DNA from 2 places in the Pseudoalteromonas sp. PAST1 genome. Region 1 is predicted to be linked to the other one. Evidence: predicted binding sites of a transcription regulator. Region 1 holds the regulator's gene; the other holds the start of a gene.
What was found. The regulator sigma-54, encoded in region 1, starts transcription at its own class of promoters, with help from an activator protein. The targets are predictions, from matches to a motif close to GTTGGCACGNNNNTNGNNT.
Positions count from the first base shown of each region.

Region 2: the regulator sigma-54 is predicted to act here: its motif matches at 2,118-2,136, upstream of fliE (flagellar hook-basal body complex protein FliE).

Region 1 covers NZ_JAKGBH010000022.1:13,403-17,740, forward strand. Annotated here, with positions in the region: gene lptC (LPS export ABC transporter periplasmic protein LptC) at 1-466, shown strand, start outside; gene lptA (lipopolysaccharide transport periplasmic protein LptA) at 456-977, shown strand; gene lptB (LPS export ABC transporter ATP-binding protein) at 974-1,699, shown strand; gene L1272_RS12210 (RNA polymerase factor sigma-54) at 1,806-3,302, shown strand; gene hpf (ribosome hibernation promoting factor) at 3,329-3,616, shown strand; gene ptsN (PTS IIA-like nitrogen regulatory protein PtsN) at 3,620-4,072, shown strand; gene rapZ (RNase adapter RapZ) at 4,073-4,338, shown strand, end outside.
Region 2 covers NZ_JAKGBH010000010.1:90,841-95,178, reverse strand. Annotated here, with positions in the region: gene L1272_RS07115 (sensor histidine kinase) at 1-604, shown strand, start outside; gene L1272_RS07110 (sigma-54-dependent transcriptional regulator) at 601-2,004, shown strand; gene fliE (flagellar hook-basal body complex protein FliE) at 2,175-2,507, shown strand; gene fliF (flagellar basal-body MS-ring/collar protein FliF) at 2,528-4,243, shown strand; gene fliG (flagellar motor switch protein FliG) at 4,236-4,338, shown strand, end outside.

The DNA of each region.
Region 1 (4,338 bases):
AATAACTAGTGAAGACGAGATCATCGCAACGCCTGATTACACTGCCGTTGCTCTAAAGCAAACAGCTTATGACGAGCAAGGTAAAATTAGTCATAAAGTGGCAGCTGCAAAAATGGAGTTGTATCAACAATTAGGGTTTACCTTTTTTGAACAACCTATTTTTACTATTTATAGCGATCAGCAAGTTTGGCAAGTAAGAGCCAAAGAAGCTACTTTATACGAAAATGATCAGCTGATTTTTGAAGGGGATGTAGTTGCTAAAAACTTAACCCATAACGGTATGATCGAAGATATAAAAGCAGAAAATATTAATGTCGACATTGATAAAATGACGATGTTTTCAAAGCAACCTGTAACACTAACAGGACCGAATTTAAAAATTACCGGTAAAGGCTTAAAAGCCGATTTAAAAGCCGAAATTGTTGAGTTAACTAACCATACACGAACCATATACTATGACCAATAAACTGAAGAAATTACTCCTGATCCCAAGCTTATTGATTGCCTTTTCGGGCGCAGCTGCCGAGCAAACAGGCGCTCAAATTAGCATTAGCTCAGATCGCCAAGTCGGTAAACTAAAAGATGGCGTTGGCATATTCGAAGGTAACGTAGAGATCGTGCATGGTGATCGTCGCATTACAGCAGAGCGACTTGAGGCACATGGCGGTGACACCGAAGGTACAGTCGAATTAATTATCGCTACAGGCAAACCAGCTTACTTCGAAGAAAAGCAAGCTGATGGTACCGTGATGAGCGCCAGCGCCGAAGAAGTTCGTTATGATGTTGCGAAACGCTTCTTAACACTCAATGGCGAAGCTGAAGTCACTCAAGCGGGTCAAAAAGTAACGGCAAAAAGCATTACCTATGATATGGCTCAACAGCTGATCAGCGCAGAAAAAGACGAAAACTCAACAGATCGTGTACACACTATTTTAGTGCCTGTAGAAAATAAAAAAGACGATAAAGGCCAACCATGAGCACATTAAAAGCAGAGCTTTTAGCTAAAAGCTACAAAGGCCGCCAAGTGGTTAAAAATGTCGGTCTTGAAGTTGAAGCGGGCAGTATTGTTGGCTTGTTAGGGCCAAATGGTGCTGGTAAAACAACGACCTTCTATATGATTGTAGGCCTCGTACCAAGCGACAAAGGAAAAATAAGCATCGATGATAACGATATCACGCTTTTGCCAATGCACAGCCGTGCGCGCTTAGGTATTGGTTATCTACCACAAGAGTCGTCTATTTTTCGAAAATTAACAGTTTACCAAAACTTGATGGCCATATTAGAGACCCGCAAAGATCTTAACAAAACAACGCGCGAAGAGACGCTTAACAACTTATTAGATGAATTTAGCATTCAACATATTCGCGATAGCCAAGGTATGGCACTGTCAGGTGGTGAACGACGCCGCGTTGAAATTGCACGTGCATTAGCCGCTAATCCTAAATTTATCCTTTTAGATGAGCCTTTTGCTGGTGTTGATCCTATTTCAGTGTTAGATATAAAGAAAATTATTGAGCACCTAAAAAATCGTGGTATTGGTGTACTTATTACTGACCATAATGTTCGAGAAACCCTTGATGTTTGTGAAAAAGCCTACATTGTTTCTCATGGGGAGCTAATTGCATCAGGCACACCTGAGCACGTATTAGCTGACCAAACTGTACGTGATGTTTATCTAGGCGAGCAATTCAGGCTGTAACCATTACGCCACCGACTAGAGCATCTGCTAGACTTATACAATGACAATAAATCGATAACAGTGTCCTCACCGTTACCGATAACTTAAAAAGGATTGTTAGGGATACATGAGGCAATCATTACAGCTGCGCATGGGCCAGCAACTTACAATGACTCCACAACTGCAACAAGCCATTCGCTTGTTGCAGCTCAGTACATTGGATCTCCAGCAAGAAATTCAAGAAGCGCTTGATAGTAATCCTCTGCTTGAAGTGGAAGAAGCGGATTACAACGAAGAAAGCATCGGTAAGAATGAGCAAAAAGCGGAGTCTGACGATGTACAAGTCAGCGCGTCTGCCGACGAAGCACCTAGCGAATTCGAGCAAGAAAGCAGTGATGCTCTGAGTAAGGATACGGTTAGCGATGACTTAGCTATGGATGTTACGTGGGATGAGTACATGAGTGCCGCCCCATCAACATCGTCTGGGCCAATGCCTGAAGACGAGTCTATTTACCAAGGTGCTTCAACAGAAACACTGCAAGAATATTTAATGTGGCAACTACAGCTCACACCATTTAGTCCTACCGATGAAGCGATTGCCGTTGCCATCGTTGAAGCTATCGATGACTCAGGTATTTTAACGGTTAGCTGCGAAGATATTGTCGAAAGCTTTAATCAAAATAATGATGAAGAAGAAATCGAACTCGATGAAGTTGAAGCTGTCTTAAAAAGAATACAGTTATTCGATCCAGTTGGTATCGGCGCCCGAAGTTTACAAGAGTGCCTGTGTATACAACTTCGTCAATTCGATGCCAATACGCCATATTTAGCTGAAACTAAAATGGTTTTATCTGAGCATATCGAATTATTAGCAAGTCGCGACTATCGCACTTTAATGAAAAAGACTAAGCTTAAAGAAAACGAGCTTAAAGAAGTGATGACGCTCATTCACAGCTTAAATCCTAAGCCTGCGGATAGCATAGTACGCGAAGAATCTGAGTACGTCATACCCGATGTATCAGTGAAAAAAGTGAAAGGCCGCTGGGTAGTCGAGTTAAACCCAGATTGTATGCCAAAAATTAGAGTGAATAGCCAATATGCAGCGATGTCTCGCTCTGTTAAATCAAGTAGCGACAGCCAATTTATTCGTTCTCACTTACAAGAAGCAAAGTGGTTTATTAAGAGCTTAGAAAGCCGTAACGATACTTTACTAAAAGTGACCAACTGTATCGTGCAACAACAGCAAGCTTTCTTTGAACATGGCCCAGAAGCAATGAAGCCAATGGTGCTAAACGATGTCGCTGAAATGGTCGAAATGCATGAATCGACGATTTCTCGGGTTACAACACAAAAATATATGCATACCCCAAGGGGAATTTTTGAGTTGAAATATTTCTTCTCAAGCCATGTCAGCACCGAAAATGGTGGTGAGTGTTCTTCTACAGCAATTCGCGCTTTAATCAAGAAGTTAGTTGCTGCAGAAAACTCGGTTAAACCATTGAGTGATAGCAAAATTGCAGATATATTGGCTGAGCAAGGAATTAAAGTAGCTAGACGTACAATTGCAAAATATCGTGAGTCTCTAGCAATACCTCCGTCTAATCAGCGTAAAAGTCTGATTTAGACGTTTTACATAGAAGGAAAATGCTTATGCAACTAAATTTAACTGGTCGTCACGTAGAAGTCACTGATTCATTAAGAGACTATGTAAACACTAAGTTCGCAAAACTAGAAAGGCATTTTGATCATATTAATAATGTTCATGTCATTTTAGATGTAGAAAAATTAAGCCAAAAAGCAGAAGCAACTTTACATGTAAACGGAGGCGAGTTGTTCGCTTCTACAGAACATCAAGATATGTACGCAGCAATTGACTCATTGATCGATAAACTTGATCGCCAAGTCATTAAGCATAAAGAGAAATTAGCTCGACATTAAATTATGAAACTTAGTTCACTTACTAATCAGGACTGCAGCAAAGCTGCGGTCCTTTTTAATAGCAAAAAAAGAATTCTTGAGTATATTAGCGAGTTAGCTCACCAGCAGTTTCCTCATTTATCTCAACAAGATATCCTAGATGCTTTTCTGAACAGGGAAAAGTTAGGTAGTACAGGTATCGGCCGAGGAATAGCTATTCCCCACGGTCGAATGAGTGGTGCTGATGAACCTCATGCATTTATTATTGTCAGTGAATCTCCCATCAATTTTGATGCGATAGACAATCGTCCCGTTGATATTTTTGTGGCACTCATCGTACCAGAGGGCGATTGCCAGTTGCACTTGAAGACCTTGTCAACAATTGCTGATAGACTTAAAGATAAAGATTTTTGTAAACAGTTGCGAAGTGCTACAAGCGATCAGCAACTATTTCAAGTAATTGCATCAGAGGCATAAATGGAATTAATAATTATCAGCGGTCGCTCAGGCTCGGGGAAATCGGTCGCTTTACGAGTTCTTGAAGACTTAGGCTACTACTGTGTTGATAATATTCCTGTCAACCTACTGCCTTCGCTCGTGCGAAGTGTTTCTGATAATTATGACAAAATTGCCGTCAGTATCGACGTACGTAACTTACCGAAAGAGCAGCAAGAGTTTAATGATATTCTTGAGTACCTGCCAGGTTTTGCAAACCCAACACTATTCTACCTAGATAGTGATGA
Region 2 (4,338 bases), on a different contig from region 1:
AGGCTCAAAGCGATTGCCAGAAAGCTCGCGTGGCAACTTTCATACGAAGCTAATGTCGCGTTTAAAAGATTTAGAAACCCAAGTGAACGATATGCTGTTATTTGCCAAAAGTGGTGAGCAACAAGTGGTCGAAAGCGTTTCAATGCAACAGTTACTTAATGAAGTAAAAGCCGGTGCTGATGCTATGGTTGCACAAAATAACAGTGAACTTAGCGTGAACTTGCCTGAGCCAGATATTGAAATTATGGGTAATAAAACTGCTCTGGCGAGCGCTATTCAAAACCTGATCCACAACAGTATTCAAATTATTGGCTCTGAGGCTGTGGTAACCCTGAGTGCCGAACGTGACGAAACTAGCGAAAACTGTGTTCGTATCAGTGTCAGTGATAATGGCCCAGGTGTTGATTTACGCCATGCCAACAAATTATTCGAACCTTTTTACACTACCAAAAGCCAGGGCACGGGGCTTGGACTTGCAGTTGTAAGTTCAGTCGCCAATGCGCACCAAGGACGTGTTGAAGTGACTAATAATGCTCATGGGGGAGCATGTTTTAGTTTGATCTTGCCAATTAGTGCAGAACCAATGTCAGCGGAGGCAAAATGAATACTAACTCTATCTTAGTCGTTGAAGACGACGCAGGTTTACGAGAAGCGCTAATCGATACCCTTGAGATGTCGGGTATTGATTGCGTTGCTGCAGATAGCGCTGAACAAGCGATGATCTTGCTTAAGCAAAATAGTTATTCATTGGTTGTTAGTGATGTGCAAATGGGCGCCATGAGTGGCCTTGACCTATTACGTAGCATTAAACTTAATTATCCTGAGCTGCCAGTATTAATGATGACAGCCTATGCCACCATTGATGATGCTGTAGAGGCAATGCGTTTAGGCGCGATTGATTACATGGCAAAACCGTTTGCCCCAGAAGTGCTTCTTAACATGGTGAGTCGTTATTTGCCTGAAAAGGAAAAAGAAACCGATGGCCCAATTGTTGCCGATCCATCGAGCATTAAGTTATTAGAACTTGCCAGTAAAGTAGCGCGCTCAGATGCCAGTGTCATGGTACTCGGCCCAAGTGGCTCGGGTAAAGAAGTGTTGGCTCGTTTTATCCACGATAAATCAAATCGTAGCGATGCTCCCTTTGTGGCTATTAACTGTGCTGCTATTCCTGAAAACATGCTTGAAGCAACCTTATTCGGTTACGAAAAAGGGGCGTTTACTGGCGCTATTCAAGCTTGCCCGGGTAAATTTGAGCAAGCTCAAGGTGGTACCATCTTACTAGATGAAATCACTGAGATGGATTTAGGCTTGCAAGCTAAATTACTGCGTGTACTTCAAGAGCGCGAAGTAGAGCGCTTAGGCGGTCGTAAAACCATAGAGCTTGATGTTCGCGTACTTGCTACAAGTAACCGAGATTTAAAAGAAGCAGTGAGCGAAAATCTATTTAGAGAAGATTTATATTATCGCTTAAATGTATTCCCGTTAATGTGGAAACCATTAGCCGAGCGTCCTGGCGACATTATTGTATTGGCAGAGCATTTAATAGAGCGTCATTGCCTGAAAAGTAAAGAGCCTATAGCTCAACTAAGTGAGGGTGCGAAACAAAAGCTGCTATCGCATGCTTGGCCAGGTAACGTACGAGAGCTCGATAACGTTATTCAACGGGCGTTGATATTATGCGATGGTAATAGTATTCATCAAGATGATGTCTTTATTGAAGAGTTGCTTACGGCGGATATCAAGCCAGTCGCTACGCCACCACACAACGCTCCGGTATATCAAGAACAGCCTGTTGAAGTTAATCTAGATACCGTACCGCAAGTGAGTGAGCAGGGTAATTATAAAGACGAGCTGAAAGACAAAGAGCATCGTATTATTTTAGAAACCTTAGCGCGTTGTAACGGTAAGCGTAAAGAGGTTGCAAAAACCTTAGGTATTAGTCCGCGCACGTTACGTTATAAACTGGCGCAAATGCGAGACTTGGGTATCGCCTTACCTGCATAAACTCCTTCCAAAAAGTTAGTCAAACAAGCTCACATTTTTGTGAGCTTGTTTGCTGTCAAAACTCTGACAAGTAAATTGTCTGTGTTAAGTTGTTGAAAATTCTCGTTTTATTTTGTGGCACGGTTTGTGCTTTATCAGTGCATAAGTAAACTGCATTGTCAGAGAGTATTATGAAAGTTCAAAACAGCGCATTATTTCAAGAAATGCAATCTATGGCTTCAGAAGTTGGTCGTGGTAACTCAATTAATAATTTACCAACACAAACTCAGCCAACTTCATCGGCACAGTTTGGTGATTTACTTACCAATGCACTTGATACAGTGAATGGCTTACAACAAGAAGCAAAACAAAAAGTAACCGCGCTTGAAATGGGCGATCGCAGTGTTTCACTTGCGGACGTAATGATTGCTTCGCAAAAGTCATCAGTTGCCTTTGAAGCGACGGTACAGGTTCGCAATAAACTTGTTGAAGCTTATAAAGAAATTATGAACATGCCTGTGTAACTAGGTAGTGGAGAATTATTGTGGCGCAATCTAATCAATCAACTGATCTAGCCTTAGCAGGCGGCGGTATCGATGCAACCGATACTGACGATCAACAAGAGCAAAAGTCAGGCTACCTAAGTGCCTTAAATGGTGTAGACGTTTTACGCCAGGCTACTTTAGTGATTGCTTTAGCAATCTGTTTGGCTATCGCAATTTTTATTATTATTTGGGCTCGTCAGCCAGATATGCGTCCGCTTGGCAAAATGCCAACGGAAGAGCTTATTCAAACGCTGGACTTCTTAGACGCTCAAAAGATTGATTACGAACTTGATGGTAACGTCATCTCTGTTGAAGAAGGTGAATACCAAAACATCAAATTATTGATGGCTCGTGAAGGCCTAGAGCAAGCGCCAAGCTCAGGTACTGACATCATCATGCAAGACATGGGGTTTGGTGTAAGCCAACGCCTTGAACGTGAACGTTTAAAACATGGTCGTGAGCAACAGCTTGCACGTACCATCGAAGAGCTAAAAAATGTTACTCGCGCCAAAGTACTTTTAGCTATTCCAAAAGAAAACGTATTTGCTCGTCGTGAAAAACAACCTTCAGCAACGGTAGTACTAACCTTAAAACGCGGCCGTACGCTTGATGGTGAAGAAGTTGACTCAGTAGTTGATATTGTTGCCTCAGCAGTCCAAGGTTTATCGCCAGAGCGCGTTACTGTGACTGATCAAAATGGTCGTTTATTGAATTCAGGTTCACAAAACTCACTTGCTGCTCGCTCTCGTAAAGAGTATGAAATTGAGCGTAAGCGTGAAGAAGAATACTTAAATAAAATCGATAGCATCCTTATTCCTGTTGTAGGTTTAGGTAACTACACAGCGCAAGTCGACTTAAATATGGATTTTAGTGCAGTCGAAGAAACACAAAAACGTTATAACCCAGACTTACCCGCTGTGCGCAGTGAAACCACGTTCGAAGAAAACAACATTGGTGGTCTTGCTGTGGGCATTCCAGGTGCGCTAACGAATCAGCCGCCAGTCAACTCTAATATTCCTGAGGTCGCAGGCCAAGGAAGTGCAGGCTCAGCAACGAACCCAAGTCGTTCGCATAAAGAAGCAACACGTAACTACGAACTTGATACCACAATTTCTCATAAGCGCCAGCAAACCGGTGTTATCCGCCGCATCAGTGTGTCAGTTGCCGTTGATTATGTACCACAAGTAGGTGAAAACGGTGAAACAACTATGGTTCCTCGCTCTGTCGAAGCATTGTCAAATATTCGTCGCTTACTACAAGGTGGTGTTGGGTTTGATATGCAACGCGGTGATGCACTTGAAGTCGTTACAGTGCCATTTGTAAGACAAGATACAGGTGAAGCGATTGAAGTTCCACTTTGGGAGCAAGATTGGTTCATGAAGATGCTACGCTTAGCATTAGGTGCACTGGTTATCATCGTACTTATTGTTTTTGTTGTAAGACCTATGCTGAAACGTCTAATTTACCCAGACGATACACTAGAAGAATATGATGAAGATGCATTAAGTGCAGGTGTAGATATTGGTGATAGCACGCTAGATATGCTAAATAAAGACTTTGACTCTGCTGCTGTAGGATTCTCAAGTGATGGTACACTACAGCTGCCAGACTTACATGGCGATGAAGATTTACTCAAAGCAGTTCGTGCATTGGTTGCAAATGAACCAGAACTGTCTTCTCAAGTAGTGAAAGCGTGGTTAACAGAAGATGACTGATCAAGAACAAAAACAATTACCACCGGCGTTTGATGTTGATAAATTAGACGGTGTTGATAAGGCGGCAATCTTATTGCTGAGCTTATCAGAAGAAG